Regions from separate parts of the Nocardia sp. NPDC004604 genome, predicted to be linked through region 2. Evidence: riboswitches for the same ligand, from Rfam matches in the RefSeq annotation. Region 2 holds a riboswitch; the other holds the start of a gene.
The links. A riboswitch is a leader RNA that binds a small molecule or an ion and turns the genes downstream of it on or off. The one in region 2 is predicted to bind thiamine pyrophosphate.
Positions count from the first base shown of each region.

Region 1: linked by a shared signal. The riboswitch ahead of thiC (phosphomethylpyrimidine synthase ThiC) and the one ahead of ABZW16_RS22320 (cytosine permease) in region 2 are both predicted to bind thiamine pyrophosphate.

Region 1 covers NZ_JBEXLC010000029.1:23,283-31,103, forward strand. Annotated here, with positions in the region: gene ABZW16_RS13445 (MDR family MFS transporter) at 1-1,402, shown strand, start outside; gene ABZW16_RS13450 (MarR family transcriptional regulator) at 1,609-2,070, opposite strand; gene ABZW16_RS13455 (VOC family protein) at 2,129-2,536, shown strand; gene ABZW16_RS13460 (hypothetical protein) at 2,540-2,734, opposite strand; TPP riboswitch at 2,842-2,968, shown strand; gene thiC (phosphomethylpyrimidine synthase ThiC) at 2,961-4,619, shown strand; gene ABZW16_RS13470 (VOC family protein) at 4,785-5,219, shown strand; gene fahA (fumarylacetoacetase) at 5,425-6,606, opposite strand; gene ABZW16_RS13480 (homogentisate 1,2-dioxygenase domain-containing protein) at 6,603-7,821, opposite strand, start outside.
Region 2 covers NZ_JBEXLC010000061.1:23,781-31,601, reverse strand. Annotated here, with positions in the region: gene ABZW16_RS22325 (alpha/beta fold hydrolase) at 1-481, opposite strand, end outside; gene ABZW16_RS22320 (cytosine permease) at 623-1,993, opposite strand; TPP riboswitch at 1,988-2,104, opposite strand; gene ABZW16_RS22315 (hypothetical protein) at 2,284-2,562, shown strand; gene ABZW16_RS22310 (DUF72 domain-containing protein) at 2,540-3,337, opposite strand; gene ABZW16_RS22305 (DUF4383 domain-containing protein) at 3,420-3,890, shown strand; gene ABZW16_RS22300 (glutamate--cysteine ligase) at 3,884-4,978, opposite strand; gene ABZW16_RS22295 (pyridoxamine 5'-phosphate oxidase family protein) at 5,064-5,594, shown strand; gene ABZW16_RS22290 (helix-turn-helix transcriptional regulator) at 5,726-6,505, shown strand; gene ABZW16_RS22285 (fructosamine kinase family protein) at 6,756-7,601, shown strand; gene ABZW16_RS22280 (TIGR03619 family F420-dependent LLM class oxidoreductase) at 7,609-7,821, opposite strand, start outside.

The sequences.
Region 1 (7,821 bases), on a different contig from region 2:
AATGCTGGACAACGCGATCGTCGGCACCGCGATGCCGACGATCGTGCGTGAATTGGGCGGACTGTCCCAGGTTGCCTGGGTGGTGACCGCGTACACCCTGCTATCGGCGATCTCGACGCCGGTATGGGCGAAGCTCGGCGACCTCTACAGCCGAAAGACCGTATTCCTCAGCGCTATCGGCGTATTCCTGATCGGTTCGGTGCTGGCGGGTGCATCGTGGTCGATGTCGGCGCTGATCGGATTCCGCGCACTGCAGGGGCTCGGCGCGGGCGGTATCGCCGTCACCGCGTTCGCCGTCATCGGCGCGCTGGTCCCGCCGCGCGAACGCGGGAAGTACCAGGGCATGACCGCCACCACGATGGCCATCGGCACCATCGGCGGACCGCTGCTCGGCGGTGTTATCACCGACGGACTCGACTGGCGGTGGGCCTTCTACATCAATATCCCGCTGGGCCTGGTGGCCTTCGCCTGGTCGTGGTGGCGGCTCGAGCTTCCGGTCGCGCGCAGGAAGGTGACCATCGACTACACGGGCATCTGCACGCTCGCCGTCGCGATCGCCGCGCTGGTGCTGATCGCGACCTGGGGCGGTGTCGACTATGCCTGGCTCTCGGCCCGGATCATCGGACTCGCCGTGCTCGCGGTGGCCGCTCTTGCCGCATTCCTCGTCATCGAGCGCCGGGCCGCCGATCCGGTGATTCCGCTGGAGATCTTCCGTGCCCGCAATCTGACCCTGGCCGCGCTGACGGCTCTGGTCGGTGGCGTGATCATGTTCGGATCGGTGCTGTATCTGCCGCTGTTCCAGCAGACGGTGCAGGGTGCCTCGGCGGCCAACTCCGGATTGCTGCTGCTGCCGATGATGATCCCCTTGCTCATCGTGTCCCAGATCGTCGGCAAGCGGATGACCGCCACCGGAAAGTACAAGATCTTCTTCATTCTCGGCGGGGTGTTCCTCACCGCGGGTGCCGTACTGCTGGCCACCGTCGATGCCGAAACCGGGCGGCTGGCAACGGGATTCGCGATGGCGCTGATGGGAGCCGGACTCGGCTTCTCGATGCAGCTGTCCACCGCCATCGCGCAGAACAGCGTGGAGATATCGTATATCGGCGCGGCATCCGGCGCGGTCACCCTGTTCCGCACCCTCGGCGGATCAATCGGTGTCGCGGCCTTCGGATCCCTGTTCACCAGGGCACTTCAGGGGCATGCGCCCGCCGACGGTCCCGGATATCTGGCCGCCTTTGCCTCCGGCGTCGGGAATGTCTTCCTGGCCGCCTCGGTGATCTGTGCGCTCGGCTTCGTGATCTCCTGGTTCATCGAGGAAGTTCCGCTGCGCGGCAAGGCTGTTGAACCGGCTGCGCAAGGCGGGCCGGCACCGGTTGCGTCGGAGAAGCAGACCGCGGTCTGATGCGGTGCGACGCCCGCTCGATCACACCGGGATCGGGCGGGTGTTGTGCCTGTGGGGCTGCGGTGTGGGTGTTGTGCCTGTGGGCCTGCGGTGTCGGCGTAGTGCCCATCGGCCGCGGTGGCGCGTGTGCCGCGGTGGCGCGTGTCGCGGCGCGATCCCGGTTGAATCCACTGTGGCCGGGCCCCCACGCGTACCGGTGCCCGGTGTCAATCCGCGACGGCGTCCGGGTGGGTGTGCTCGAACAGTCGACGCAGCATGTCCGACAACATGATTCGTTCCTCCCGGCTGAGCGGTGCGAGGATTTCCTCGCGCACTTGCCCGGCCTCCTTGTCCAGCGCCCGCAGTGCCGTCCGGCCGGACCTGGTGATCCGCACCGACATTCTGCGGCGATCGGCGGGATCGCGGGTGCGTTCGACGTGACCGGCGCTGGCCAATTCATCGACGATCTTCGCCACATCGCTGGGATGGATATCGAGCCGGATCCCCAGATCGCGCTGCACATGCGGGCCGAAATCAGCCAGCGCGGCGAGTACGGCCATATGCCACAACCGAAGTCCGCGCGCCGCGAGCCGCTCGGCGAATCGGCCGCGCGCGACCTTGCCGACACGTGACAGCAGGTAGGTGTCGAGCCCGAGCAGGCTCGGCGGCAGGGCCCGCGCGAATTCCATGCGACAAATTATAGGGCCGGTCCTACGATAGGTGGGCACCTACTAAATAGGAGATATCGTGGACGCCCTGTACCCGAGACTGCTCGTCACCCGCTTCGCCGAATGCTTCGAGTTCTACCGCGCCGTCCTCCCGGAGCTGGTCGGCGCGAAGCTGATCAAGGGCACCGCCGCGGGCCCGTACGCGAACTGGGATGTGGACGACCAGGCAGTCCTGGTGCTCTTCGACCGCGCTGCCATGGCCCAGGTCGCTGGCACCACCGATCTGCCGGTCACCCCGGCGCCCGCGCAGGACGCGGTGATGTTCGTGTGCCGAGTGGCCGATGTCGACGCCGGTGTCGCGCTGTGTCTGCGCAACGGCGCGACGCTGGTCGCCGGGGCGGTGGATCGTCCGGAGTGGGGGCCGAATCTGCGGACCGCGCATCTGCGCGATCCGGAAGGCGCACTTATCGAACTCCAGTCCTACTGAGAATCAGCTGATCTGCCAGGAGCCGACCTCGCGGTATCCGGAGTTGTAGATGGCCGAACCGTCGCCCTCGATCAGCTGGTAGTGCTTTACGTTGCCGCCCCAGTAGCGCAGGATGCGACCGAGCTCATCGGCGAGATCGGCAGGTGCTCGGACGCCCTCGGGCAGGACATCCAGATCTACCTCCAGGGTGAATTTCACCTTGTCGAATCTACCGGCGCGCCCTCGCCCGTCCCGCGCTTCGCTGTATGTTCCTCCGATCGCCGGGCGGGATGCGGACGTGGAAAGGTATCGTCGGGCGGGAAAATTTCACACCCAACGGGGGCTCGCACCAGCGGGCTGAGAGGACGGCTAGCCCAATTCGGGCGTTCAGGGCCGTCGACCGTATGAACCTGACCAGGTAATGCTGGCGTAGGGAGGAAATCAAATGGGCACAACTGCGTCCGCGGGTCGCTCCGCAGGCTCCGCTCCTGTCGACTCCGTGACCACCGGTCCGATCGAAGGCAGCGTCAAGCACTACCAGCAGGTCGATGACCTGCGCATTCCGGTGCGTCGGATCAATCTGACCAATGGCGAGCACTTCGACGTCTATGACACCTCGGGCCCGTACACCGACGAGGCGGCGACCATCGACCTGGACGCGGGGCTGCCCAAGCTGCGCGACGGCTGGGCCGAGCCCGAGGTCGACGGTCCGCCGACCCAGCTGGCCTGGGCACGTCAGGGCATCATCACCCCCGAGATGCGTTTTATCGCCGCGCGCGAGGGCGTGCGCGCCGAGCTCGTGCGCGACGAGGTCGCCGCCGGCCGCGCCGTCATCCCGGCCAACCACAAGCATCCGGAGCTGGAGCCGACCATTATCGGCAAGAAGTTCCTGGTGAAGATCAATGCCAATATCGGCAACTCGGCCGTCTCCTCCTCGATCGCGGAGGAGGTCGAGAAGATGGTGTGGGCCACCCGCTGGGGCGCGGACACCATTATGGATCTGTCCACCGGCAAGAACATCCACGAGACCCGCGAGTGGATTCTGCGCAACTCCCCGGTCCCGGTCGGCACCGTGCCGATCTATCAGGCGCTGGAGAAGGTGAACGGCGATCCGACCGCACTCACCTGGGAGATCTACCGCGACACCGTGATCGAGCAGTGCGAGCAGGGCGTCGACTATATGACCGTGCACGCCGGTGTGCTGCTGCGCTATGTGCCGCTGACCGCCAAGCGGGTCACCGGCATCGTCTCGCGCGGCGGATCCATCATGGCCGCATGGTGTTTGGCGCACCACCAGGAATCGTTCCTGTACACCAACTTCGCCGAACTCTGCGAGATCCTGGCGCGCTACGACGTGACCTTCTCCCTCGGTGACGGCCTGCGTCCCGGCTCCATCGCCGACGCCAATGACGAGGCGCAGTTCGCCGAGCTGCGCACCCTCGGCGAGCTGACCAAGATCGCGAAATCCCATGGCGTGCAGGTGATGATCGAGGGTCCGGGGCACGTGCCGATGCACAAGATCGTGGAGAACGTGCGGCTGGAAGAGGAGTTGTGCGAGGAGGCGCCGTTCTACACCCTCGGCCCGCTCGCCACCGATATTGCGCCCGCCTACGACCACATCACCTCGGCCATCGGTGCCGCGATCATCGCCCAGGCCGGTACCGCGATGCTCTGCTATGTCACCCCCAAGGAGCATCTGGGTCTGCCCAACCGGGACGATGTCAAGGTCGGCGTGATCACCTACAAGATCGCCGCCCACGCCGCCGACCTCGCCAAGGGCCACCCGCACGCCCAGGACCGGGACAACGAGTTGTCCAAGGCGCGCTTCGAATTCCGCTGGCGCGACCAATTCGCGCTGTCGCTGGACCCGGATACCGCCCGCGAGTACCACGACGAAACCCTGCCCGCCGAACCCGCCAAGACCGCCCACTTCTGCTCCATGTGCGGACCGAAGTTCTGCTCCATGCGCATTTCCGCGGACGTCCGGGAATACGCCGCGCGCCAGGGACTTTCGGAAACCGAAGCGATCGAGGCGGGGATGGCGGAGAAGTCCGCCGAGTTCGCCGACCACGGCGCCCAGGTGTACCTGCCCGTGGTCTCGTAGTTTCGTCCGCGGCGGTGACCTTGCCGCACTTATGGACGTGAGCGGGCCCGATCCGAACGTGCGGATCGGGCCCGACTTATTCGCTCACGCGGAGTTTGTCAGCGGTCGGTGCGAAGATGCCGGTTGAATCCAGGCCGAACAGGTCGCCGACAGATTGGAGCCGTGATGGGCAAGGAGTTCCAGGTGACGTACGACTGCGCCGATCCCGGTGCGCAGGCGACGTTCTGGGCGGAGGCGTTGGGCTATCACCTGCAACCGCCGCCCGCGGGCTTTCCGGATTGGACGACCGCGTTGACTGCCTGGGGCGTACCGCCGGAGCATCACAACGACCGGTCGGCCATCCTCGATCCCGATGGCTCGGGGCCGCGGCTGTTCTTCCAGAAGGTGCCCGAACCGAAGACCGCGAAGAACCGTGTACACCTGGATATCCGCGCCGCGCCCGGACTGACCGGCGACGAACGGATGACCGCGTTGGAAGCCGAGGCAACCCGACTCGTCGCGATCGGTGCAACGCGACTCAGCCGTACCGAGCCGGGCGGCTTGGACGCTGGTCACATCGTGCTCACCGACCCGGAGGGCAATGAGTTCTGCCTGGACTGAAAGTCGATGCCGGCGTCCGAGTCGACGCAGCCACCCGTCCACCGCATCACTCCGCAAACCTACGCAGTCCCTCACCCCGCCACCTCGGTACTTTGCCGCATAACCATTGGCTACCTCGTAGGCCGTACCGTGTGCGAGGTCGCCACGAGCTATGCGCCACTCGACCTGCCCTCGTGGCACCCGACAATGCACGCGTGGGATCGCGTTATGGTGCGGTGCGGGCATGCCAGATGCGACCGCGGACCTCGCCGAGGCCGATGCGATGCGAATTCGGACCCGGGGCCGAGGCGGTGATGACCACCTCGTCGCCATCCTCGAGGAAGGTGCGGTGCAGGCCGTTCACCGTGAGGGGTTCGGCTCCGCCCCAGGACAATTCGATGAACGAACCGCGCTGGTCGGGGGAAGGTCCGGAGATGGTGCCCGAGGCGTAGAGGTCGCCGGTGCGGGTGGCGGCGCCGTTCGCGGTGAGATGCGCCAGCATCTGCGCCGGTGACCAGTACATCCGGGCATACGGTGGGTGCGCGACGGTTTGGCCGTTCCAGCGCACGGCCAGATCGATATCGAATCCCCATGGCTGGCTGCCCCGCAGATAGGGCAGCGGCTGGGGCACTTGCTCCGGCAGCGGTATGCGGGCCTCCTCCAACGCGGCCAGCGGGGTGACCCAGGCCGACAGCGACGTCGCGAAGGATTTGCCGAGGAAGGGGCCGAGCGGCTGATACTCCCAGGCCTGGATATCGCGTGCGGACCAATCGTTCACCAGCGCGACGCCGAAGACGTGCTCGGCGAACTCGTCGATATCGATGGGGGTGCCCAGCTCGGAACCGACCCCGACCAGGAAGCCGAGCTCCGCCTCGATATCGAGACGCTGTGACGGTCCGAAATCCGGTGTGCCGGATTGTGTTCGGCGTTGGCCGCGCGGGCGCACGATATCGGTCCCGGAGACCACCACGGTGCCGGCGCGTCCGTGATATCCGACCGGCAGATATCGCCAATTGGGTAGCAGCGGTTCGGAATCGGGACGGAACAGTCTGCCGAGGTTCGTTGCATGGTCGATGCTGGCGTAGAAGTCGACGTAATCGCCGATCTGCACCGGCAGTTCGGTCCGCACATCATGCAGTAGGTGCACGGCGGCCGTGGGCAATTCGGTATCGATCAGCTCGCGGATCCGGTTGCGCACCTCGCGCCAACGACGCGGTCCCTGCGCCATGAAGGCATTGAGGCTCGGCTCGGCGAATACCGGATCCTCCAGTGCCGCAGCCAGATCGATGACGTACTCGCCGATCCGGACGCCGACGCGAAAATCCTCGCCCTCGGGTGCGAAGACCCCGTAGGGGAGATTGCGGGGGCCGAAGAGGTCGTCGTCGGCTACTTCGACGCGGGTCTTCATGCGGGCCCACGACGCTGGTCCGCGTGCGGGCGCTGATCGGATCGCCGGTGTCCGTCGGACTGTGGTCCGCGACCCGACCAGGTCCACGCATATCCGGGATCCTCACAGGCCAGCGCGCCCTCACCGAGTTCGAGCGGCCGGAACGTGTCGACCATGACCGCGAGTTCGTCGAAGAAGTCGATGCCGATACTGCGCTCGTACGCGCCCGGCTGCGGACCATGCGCATAGCCGCCGGGATGCACCGACACCGACCCCTGGCCGATGCCCGAACCCCTACGCGCCTCATAGTTTCCGCCGCAGTAGAACATGATTTCGTCGCTGTCGACATTGGAGTGGTAGTACGGCACCGGAATCGATAGCGGGTGGTAGTCGACCTTGCGCGGTACGAAATTGCACACCACGAAGTTGACGCCCTCGAAGGCCTGATGGGCGGGCGGCGGCTGGTGCACCCGGCCGGTGAGCGGTTCGAAATCGGAGATATTGAAGGTGAGCGGATACAGGCAGCCGTCCCAGCCGACCACATCGAAGGGGTGCGTTGCGTAGATCATCCGGGTGCCGACCACGCGACCGCCGGGACGGTGTTTCACCAGCACCTCGATATCGGTTCCGGTGGCCATCAACGGCTGCGACGGGCCGTGTAGATCGCGCTCGCAGTACGGCGAATGTTCCAGCAGCTGACCGAATTTCGATAGATAGCGCTTGGGTGGCGTGATGTGGCCGGCCGCCTCGATGACATACGCGCGCAGCGGTTCCGGGCCGGTCGGTAGCCAGCGGTGCGTGGTCGCCCGCGGAATCAGGACCTGGTCGCCCTGTCGGGCGGGGATGGTACCGAAGACCGTTTCGACAACGGCGGCACCGGATTCCACGTACACCAGCTCATCGCCGATCGCATTGCGGTACAGCGGTGAGGCGCCCTTGGCCGCGACATAGGAGATCCGCACATCCGCATTCCCGAGCAGCAGCCGTCGGCCGGTGACCGGATCGGTTTCGGCCGGAGTATCGCCGGGGAACAGCTGGTGCAGCCGCAGATGGCGATGGCGTAGTGGATGATTCGGGGTCAGGGACTGGTCCGGCAACTCCCAGACCGTCGAGTCGACGATGGCGGGCGGCAGACCGCGGTGATAGAGCAGCGAGGAATCGCCGGAAAAGCCTTCCTCGCCCATCAGCTCTTCGTAATAGAGCTGTCCCTGGTCGTCTCGATGCTGCGTGTGTCGC
Region 2 (7,821 bases):
TGGCGCCGGCCATGATCCGCGGGAACATATCGGAATGCGGGTCGCGGCCGGTGCGTTCGGCAATGGCCGTCGCGATGGCCTCTTGGATGACGGCTTGCGCCTTGAGATATTCGCCCTGCAGTGCGGGCTCGGTGGTGATCAGCCGAATGCCGCGGATCCAGGCCGGATCGGGCAGTTCGTCATCGCGGAATTCGGCGAGTACCGCGTGAATGACGGCGGGCCACAGCGATTCGGCCGCCGGACGATCGTGCAGTCCGTCCGCGATCCGCCGTGCCCGATCCACCGCCACCGAACAGACGGCCTCGTATTTACTGGCGAAGTAGTTGTTGAATGTGCGTGGCGAGACGCCCGCCGCCGCCGCGATGTCCTCGACCAGCACATTGTCGAGCCCGTGCGCGACCGCCAGCCGCAGCGCCGCGAACCCCAGCGCCTCTCGAGTCGCCAGCTTCTTGCGTTCGCGCAACCCGAGTACGAATGCCACACCATTCACGATACGCAAACTTGCGGGGCACGCAAGATTGCGTGATCGGAAAGTTTTGCGTCGCAACGAGATCAACGACGCGTCAACCGCCATCGCATGAGATCAGCAGAGCCGCAATGGGCCCCAGCGAATTCGGCGTTGCTAGGCGGATTTACGCAATACCGCAAGCCGTCCGAGCAACCAGGCGACCACCACCGCGGCCAGGAACGACAACAGCGACGCACTCATCCACGCCTGCTTGGTGAAGTGCACCTTCTCCTGCACGTCCACCCAGAAGTGCGTCCACACGCCTGCGTCACCCGGGTTGATCAGCTGGTACACCGAAAGTCCCACCAGCCATGCGAAAACCATGCCCCAGCGCGAGGGGGCGTTCGCCTCGGTATTCCACTGTCCCTTCGCGCGCAGGAAGAAGTCCGCGACCAGGACCCCGAGCAGTGGCACGAACACCGATCCGATCAGACCCAGGAAACCGAAGTAGTTCGCCATATTCAGCCGCAGCGCCAACAGTGTGATCAGGACGCCGAGACCGATCGACAGCACGCGCCGATCGACCCGTGGCGCGAGGTTCTGGATCGAGACGGCCGTGGAGTACACATTCGCGAACGACTGGTCGGCCTCACGAAAGACGAAGATGAAGAAGAACACCGCGCCGAGGCTCACATTCAGGAACGGCGAGTACACCCCGCCGTCGCTGGAGGCGAGTGCCAGCGCGAACAGTCCCAATACATACGCGACGATCTGGGTGACCGCATACGCCCCACTGGCCGCGCCGAATGCTGCACCGGTGCTGCGGGAATGCCGGGTGTAGTCGGCGGCGACCGGGACCCAGGAGATGGACACGGCCAGCGCCGCGTCGGTGGCGATCCAGAACAGGTTCCAGTCGACGCCGAACGGCCCGTCGCCGGTGGGACCCGGGTTGGTGGTGAGGTCGGGCAGGCCGGCCCGCACGAACTGGATGTAGAACCAGATCAGCGCGATCACCACACCGGCGGTCACGAATCGGCGCAGCATCCGCACCGAGCCAAGGGGCCAGATCGTCAATACGGTCGTCAGCACTCCCGCGGCGACCACGTAAACCCAGTGCGGCCCACCGTGGAACAACTCCTCGGCCGCATCGCCGATGACGATCAGCTCGAAGGTGCCCCATCCGATCAGCTGGGCGATATTGAGCACCGTCGGCAGATAGCTGAGCTTGGCGCCGAACAGTCCGCGCAGCAACATCATTGCGGGTTTGCCGGTTTTCGCGCCCGGCACCGCGGCCAGGCCGAGCATGAGTCCGCCGACGACAGTTCCGATGATCATCGCGAGAATGCCTGCGGCGATGGAGATCTGGGCCGCGCCATCGGTATTCGGCGCGAGCACGGTGTAGGCGCCGGAGAAGGCGATCAGGCTGACGCCGAGGTTCGCCCAGAATGCGCTCTGATCCCAGAACGAGAGCACCTTCGGTGCGGGCTGGTCCAGGGTCAGCGGAGCTTCGCGCCGCTCGGATCGATCAAGGGTGGATGCAGACATCCCGGTACCGCTCTCCCTACGCCGGAATTACCCGGACAGGTTCATGCGGTCGGCGAAGCGTGGGGTCCGCCCTCTCAGCCCGGCCGTGCCCGAGCTCCCGCGCTGGGGTTTGTTCGGGCGAAATGTTACACCTGCCCGCGGCTGCGCCCGGCTCGGCCTTCGGACATTCCAGACAGGTTCCGCGGTCCGCCCACGAAAGCTGCGGAGAGCGTCCATACTGTCGCTACCGATCTGGTTATCGCCCGGTTATCTGCTGCTCATCGCCCGCCGACCCTGGAGTGAGACGCGCCATGATCCTGATCGCTGTGCATGAGACCGTACTGGCCCAAATCGACAATCCGACGCCGGAGGCCCCGCCCAACTCGGACAAGATTCTCCAGATGGTCCGCTACCTGACCTGGCTGGTGATGCTATCGGGCGTCTGCGGCATCACCTACGCGGGCGGGCGGTTCGCGTGGGAGAAGTGGAGCAATAACACCCTGGAGTCGCCGAAGATGCTCGCCGGAGCGATGCTCGGCGGCGTCATCGCATCCAGTGCGGGCACCATTATGAATACCCTGGTCGGCTGAAACCCGCTGCCGCGCTTGCTGGTTGCGCGAGGTCCGGGGTACGGGTGACGGTTGCTTTCGCGATGTGCGCGAAGGCGACCGCATCGTGGACCGCGGCGCCGCCCGGGTCATTGTTGAAGTAGACGAAGACGTCTTCGCGGTCCGACCAGGTGTCGGCCAGGCGGCGCGCCCAACTCGTGAGTGCTGTGCGGCCGTAGCGCGGTGGCGGTGTCGCGCGTCCGGAGTGCAGTCGCAGATAGCCCCAGTCCGTTGTGCGCCACAGCGGAGTGACCGGGCGGGAATCGGCGTCGGCCCAGCACAGCGCGGCACCGCATTCGGCAAGTACGGCACGGACTTCCGGAATCCACCAGGACTCGTGTCGGGGTTCGACGGTGACCCGCGTGTCGGTTGGAAAACAGCGCAGACAGGTGTCGAGCAGTGCCGGATCGGCGCGCAGCGTCGGTGGGAGTTGCAGCAGCACCGGGCCCAGCTTCGCGCCCAGTCCGGATGCGTGCTCCAACAGCCGCGCGACGGGTTCCTCGGGTTCGCGCAGCCGCTTGATATGGGTGAGAAAGCGACTGGCCTTGACCGCGAAACAGAATCCGGGCGGTGTCCGGTCCTGCCATGACGCGAAGGTTTCGGTGCTCGGCAGTCGATAGAAGACGCTGTTGCTCTCGACGGTCGCGAATCCCGCGGCGTAGAACTCCAGCCACAGCCGCTGCGGCAGTTCCGCCGGATACAGGACGCCGCGCCAGTCGTGGTACTGCCAACCCGAGGTGCCGACGAGCAGGGGCATATCTCCATCGAAGCACGCGCATCCCTTTCCCGGGACGGCTATATCAACTACGCTATGTAGTAGAAGATATCGGGAGGGTGCGATGCGGGCACAGTCGGTAGTCGAGCGTCGAATTGCGTTGGTGCAGTGGAGTTTTCTGCAGTGGGCTGTCTTCGTGCTCGGTGCGGTGCATATCGCGTGGGCGATCGCGGGGTGGATCGCCGAACCCAGTTTCGAACTCGGTGAACACGCTCCGGCGACACCGGTGCTCGGCATGGACTACAACGGCTGGCACGCGGTGGCCGGGCTATTGCTGTTCGGGCCCGCGCTGATAGCCGCGACCCGCAAATCGTGGTCGGCCTGGTACTGCGTGATCGCCGGGTCGGGTGGCGGAATTGCGGTCGGAGTGTGGGCGCTGTTCTCGCACCGTGTGCTGGTCTTCAGCTTCCCGAGCCATGTGACGGACGCGATCGAGCACCTGGTGACCGGCGCGACGCTATTGGCGCTGGTCGCCGTTCAGGCCATCCGCGACGGTGGACTGCGCCCGGTCTTCGGCATGTCTCAGTCTCAGTAACAGCCTTCGAGGGTTGCGGCGGCGAGGGTGTCGATGACATCGATGACATCGTTGTGCGCGTGCAGCGCGGCGCGTTGGCGGCGGGCACCGTTGCCGCGCGCCACGACCGCCTCGACGGTATCGGCGACGAAGTCCAGGTCGCCGGACTGCTCGAGTGCCGGGCTGACATAGTCGATCAACCGAGCGAGCAGTGTGCGGTTCGGAAAGGGACGCCCGGTCAGGGTGTCGAGGCCAGCGCCGTCCAGGCCGGACCGGGCGGCCTTCCAATACGCGGCGCGCAAGAGTTCTGCGGATACCCGCGGCGGGGGCCGCCGGTCCTGCTGTGCCATCACGACCCCGGCGCGAATCAGCGTGGCCAATAGCGCCGTCTCCTCGACGGTCGCCGGCACATCGCTGACGCGCACCTCGACGGTAGGAAATGTCGCCGAGGGCCGAACGTCCCAGTACACCATCGCGGTATCGAGAATGCTGCCGCTGGCCAGCATCATCTCGACCATATCGTCGTAGTCCGCGATGGAGTCGAAAAAGGGTGGGGGACCGGCGCTGGGCCAGCGTCGCCACATAATGCTGCGCCAACTGGCGTATCCGGTATCGGTGGCGCGGTAGATCGGGGAATTGGCCGTCAGTGCCAGCAATACCGGCAGCCAGGGTCGCAGATAATTCCCGACCTGCACGGCGGTTTCTCGATTCGGCACCCCGACATGTACATGGCAGCCGCATAATCCCTGCTCATGTGCGAGCATGCCGAAATTGCGCTCGATGCGCTGGTAGCGGGGGGTGTCGGTGACCGGAAAAGCGTCCGGCACGGCGGGCGGCACCGCGACGGCGAGCAGGCGCGCACCATGCTTTTCCGCGCAACCCGCGACAGCTGTGCGCAGTCGACGCAATTCATCGAGCAATTCCGAGGTCTGGGTGTGCACCGCGGTATTGGTTTCGACCTGACAGCGCGTCAGCTCCAACTGCAGATCGATCCCGATCTCGGCCGCGGCCGTCGCAACTTCGACATTGCGCGGGCTGGGGGCGCCACTGATCGGCTCCGCCAGCAGGAACTCCTCCTCCACGCCAACAGTCGGCGAGGCCGCGTCCATTCCTGGAGTTTACTGCGCGCGGTGTGCGCGTCGATCGCGATGGCCAGCGTCGATGAATTTCCGATATCCGGATCGTCCTACCGATATGGACGCAACCAATCTCGCAGACCTGTACGAGTTGCCGCCGCTCGACTGGGCCGATATTCGAAAACGGCTCGACGTCGGAATCGAACAAGGCCCTGGCAGCAATGGCCCGGACCGGCACACCTGCTGGCTGACCACGATCAACCCCGACGGCAGCCCGCATGTGACCGCTGTCGGCGCGCTGTGGGTCGAGGGCACCTTCTGGTTCGTGACCGGCGCACGCACGCGCAAGGGCCGCAATTTGGCCCGCGATCCGCGCTGTTCGGTGAGCGTATCGACCCGTGAGTTCGACCTGGTGCTCGATGGCACCGCAACCCAGGTCACCGACACCACGCTGGTCGCCGATATGGCGCAGCGCTATGTCGGTGCGGGTTGGCCCGCCCGCGTGGACGACACCGGCCGAGCGCTCACCGCCGCCTACAGTGCCCCTTCTGCGGGCCCGCCGCCGTGGCACGTCTACCGCGTGACCGCGCGCACCGCGACCGCCCTGTCGACGGTGGAGCCGGGCGGTGCGACCCGCTGGCGGTTCTGAGTCTCGTCCCTGCCGTCGCGGTCCTCGGGGTATAGCTCCCGCCGAGATCGCTCGCGAGGTCGTGATCGCGGCGTCGACTATTACCCGCGGGGTAATCGTTTCTGAGCCGTGCGGTTCGTAGGATCGGCAGGGTGAGTACGCAGACAGCCGGTGACCTGTTGCGCCACTGGCGGCTCGAGCGCAGGCTCAGCCAACTGGAATTAGCGGGGCGCGCCGAAACCTCCGCGCGCCATCTGAGTTTCATCGAAACGGGTCGCGCGAATCCGAGCCGCACCATGGTCGTGCACCTGTGCGAGCAGTTGGAAATCCCGTTGCGCGAACGCAACCGGCTGCTGCTCGCGGCCGGTTACGCTCCGGCCTACGCCGAACCCGACCTGGATACCCCTGCGATGGATGCGGTGCGCGGCGCGATGCGCCAGATCCTCGCCGGACATGAACCCTATCCGGCGCTGGCCATCGACCAGGGCTGGAACATGATCGACGCCAATGCCGGTGTCGCACTGCTGTTGGCGGGTATCGATTCGAAGCTGCTCACCGCACCGGTGAACGCGCTGCGCCTGAGCCTGCATCCCGACGGTATGGCCAGCCGCATCATCAACCTCGCCGAATGGCGCGGCCACATTTTCGAGCGCCTGGCCCGCCAAATCGAGGTCACCGGCGCGCCGGAACTGATCGAGCTCCGTGACGAACTGCGCCGATATCCGGGCGGCGAAGTAGATCTCGCGCTGCCCGAACCCGACCAAGCGGTGGTGCCGCTGCGCCTGCGTCACGAGGATCACGAACTGTCGTTCATCAGCGTCACCACCGTTTTCGGCACCCCGATGAACGTCACCGTCGCTGAACTGGCGGTCGAATCGTTCTTCCCCGCCGACGAGGAAACCAAGAAGCGCCTCACCGCGGCATCCCGATGATCCGGCGCGCCGATCGAATCGTGGGAACGCATGGGATGCAGTCACATACGATCCCAGGTGCTGGTGAAGTCGAAGACCATTCCGACGTATCCGAAAACTACGGCGCGGGACTGGGAGTCGCTCGGGCGGTACGGGCGCAGGCGCCTTGGCGCGAACGAGGTCCGGTGGAACTGATTCCCGGTGCGTAACACGACGCATCGGAACCGGGAGTTCGGGCGGGGAACGAGTTGAGAGCAGGCCAGGTGTGCAGGTGAAGCAGTCGGCGCGGCTCGCGGAGTTGCTCGGCGTCCCGGTGCGCGCGGTGACCGATGTGGGGTCGAGTCATTCGTGGACGCTGCATCGGGCCGCACTCGCCGATGGCCGGGAAGTCTTCGTCAAGGCCGCGCTCGATCGGGCGCAGGTGTTCCGGGCGGAGGCGGCGGGGCTGCGGTGGCTCGCAGTCGGGGTGCCCGAACTGGTGCCCGAAGTGCTCGCGGTCGACGACCGGATGCTGGTGCTGCCGTGGCTGTCCCGAGCCGCCCCGACGACGGCCGTCGCGGAACGTTTCGGCCGCGATCTCGCTGCGCTGCACGCGAATTCGCCGGGATCGTTCGGCGCGCCCTGGACAGGTTGGATCGCCGACCTGCCGCTGGACAACACCCGATTCGACGGCGCATGGGCACGCTGGTACGCCGACCGTCGCCTCGCCCCGTACCTTCCGCGCGTCGCCGCCGACCTCGGCCGCGATGGCATCCGCCTGCTGGAGCGCGTCATCGACGAGATCGAAACCCTGGCGGGCCCGAGCGAACCGCCCAGCCGCATCCACGGTGACCTGTGGTCCGGCAACCTGCTGTGGACCACCGACCGCGCACTGCTCATCGACCCCGCCGCCCACGGCGGTCACCGCGAAACCGATCTCGCGATGCTCGCCCTGTTCGGTGCACCGCATCTGGACCGAATCCGCGGCGCCTACCACGAAACCCACCCGCTGGCCGACGGCTGGCGCGCCCGCATCCCCCTGCATCAACTGCACCCGCTGCTGGTGCACGTCGTGCTCTTCGGCGGCGGCTACCGAAGCCAGACGCTCGCCGCAGCCGCCGCAGCGCTTGCGGCATAGCGCCGTATCAGCTCGTTTTCGCGATGACCTTCTCCGCGAACCGCGACAGGTGCGCGATCTTGGTGTCCAGCGATTCGGTATCGGGTTCGGTCGTATACGGATAGCGGAAGCCCACGATCACATCGGTGACACCCTTGTCCTCCAACCGTTTCACGCCGTCCACGGTGAATCCGTCCAGCGAGATGACGTGCACCTCGAAGTCCTTGCGGGTGCCGTATTC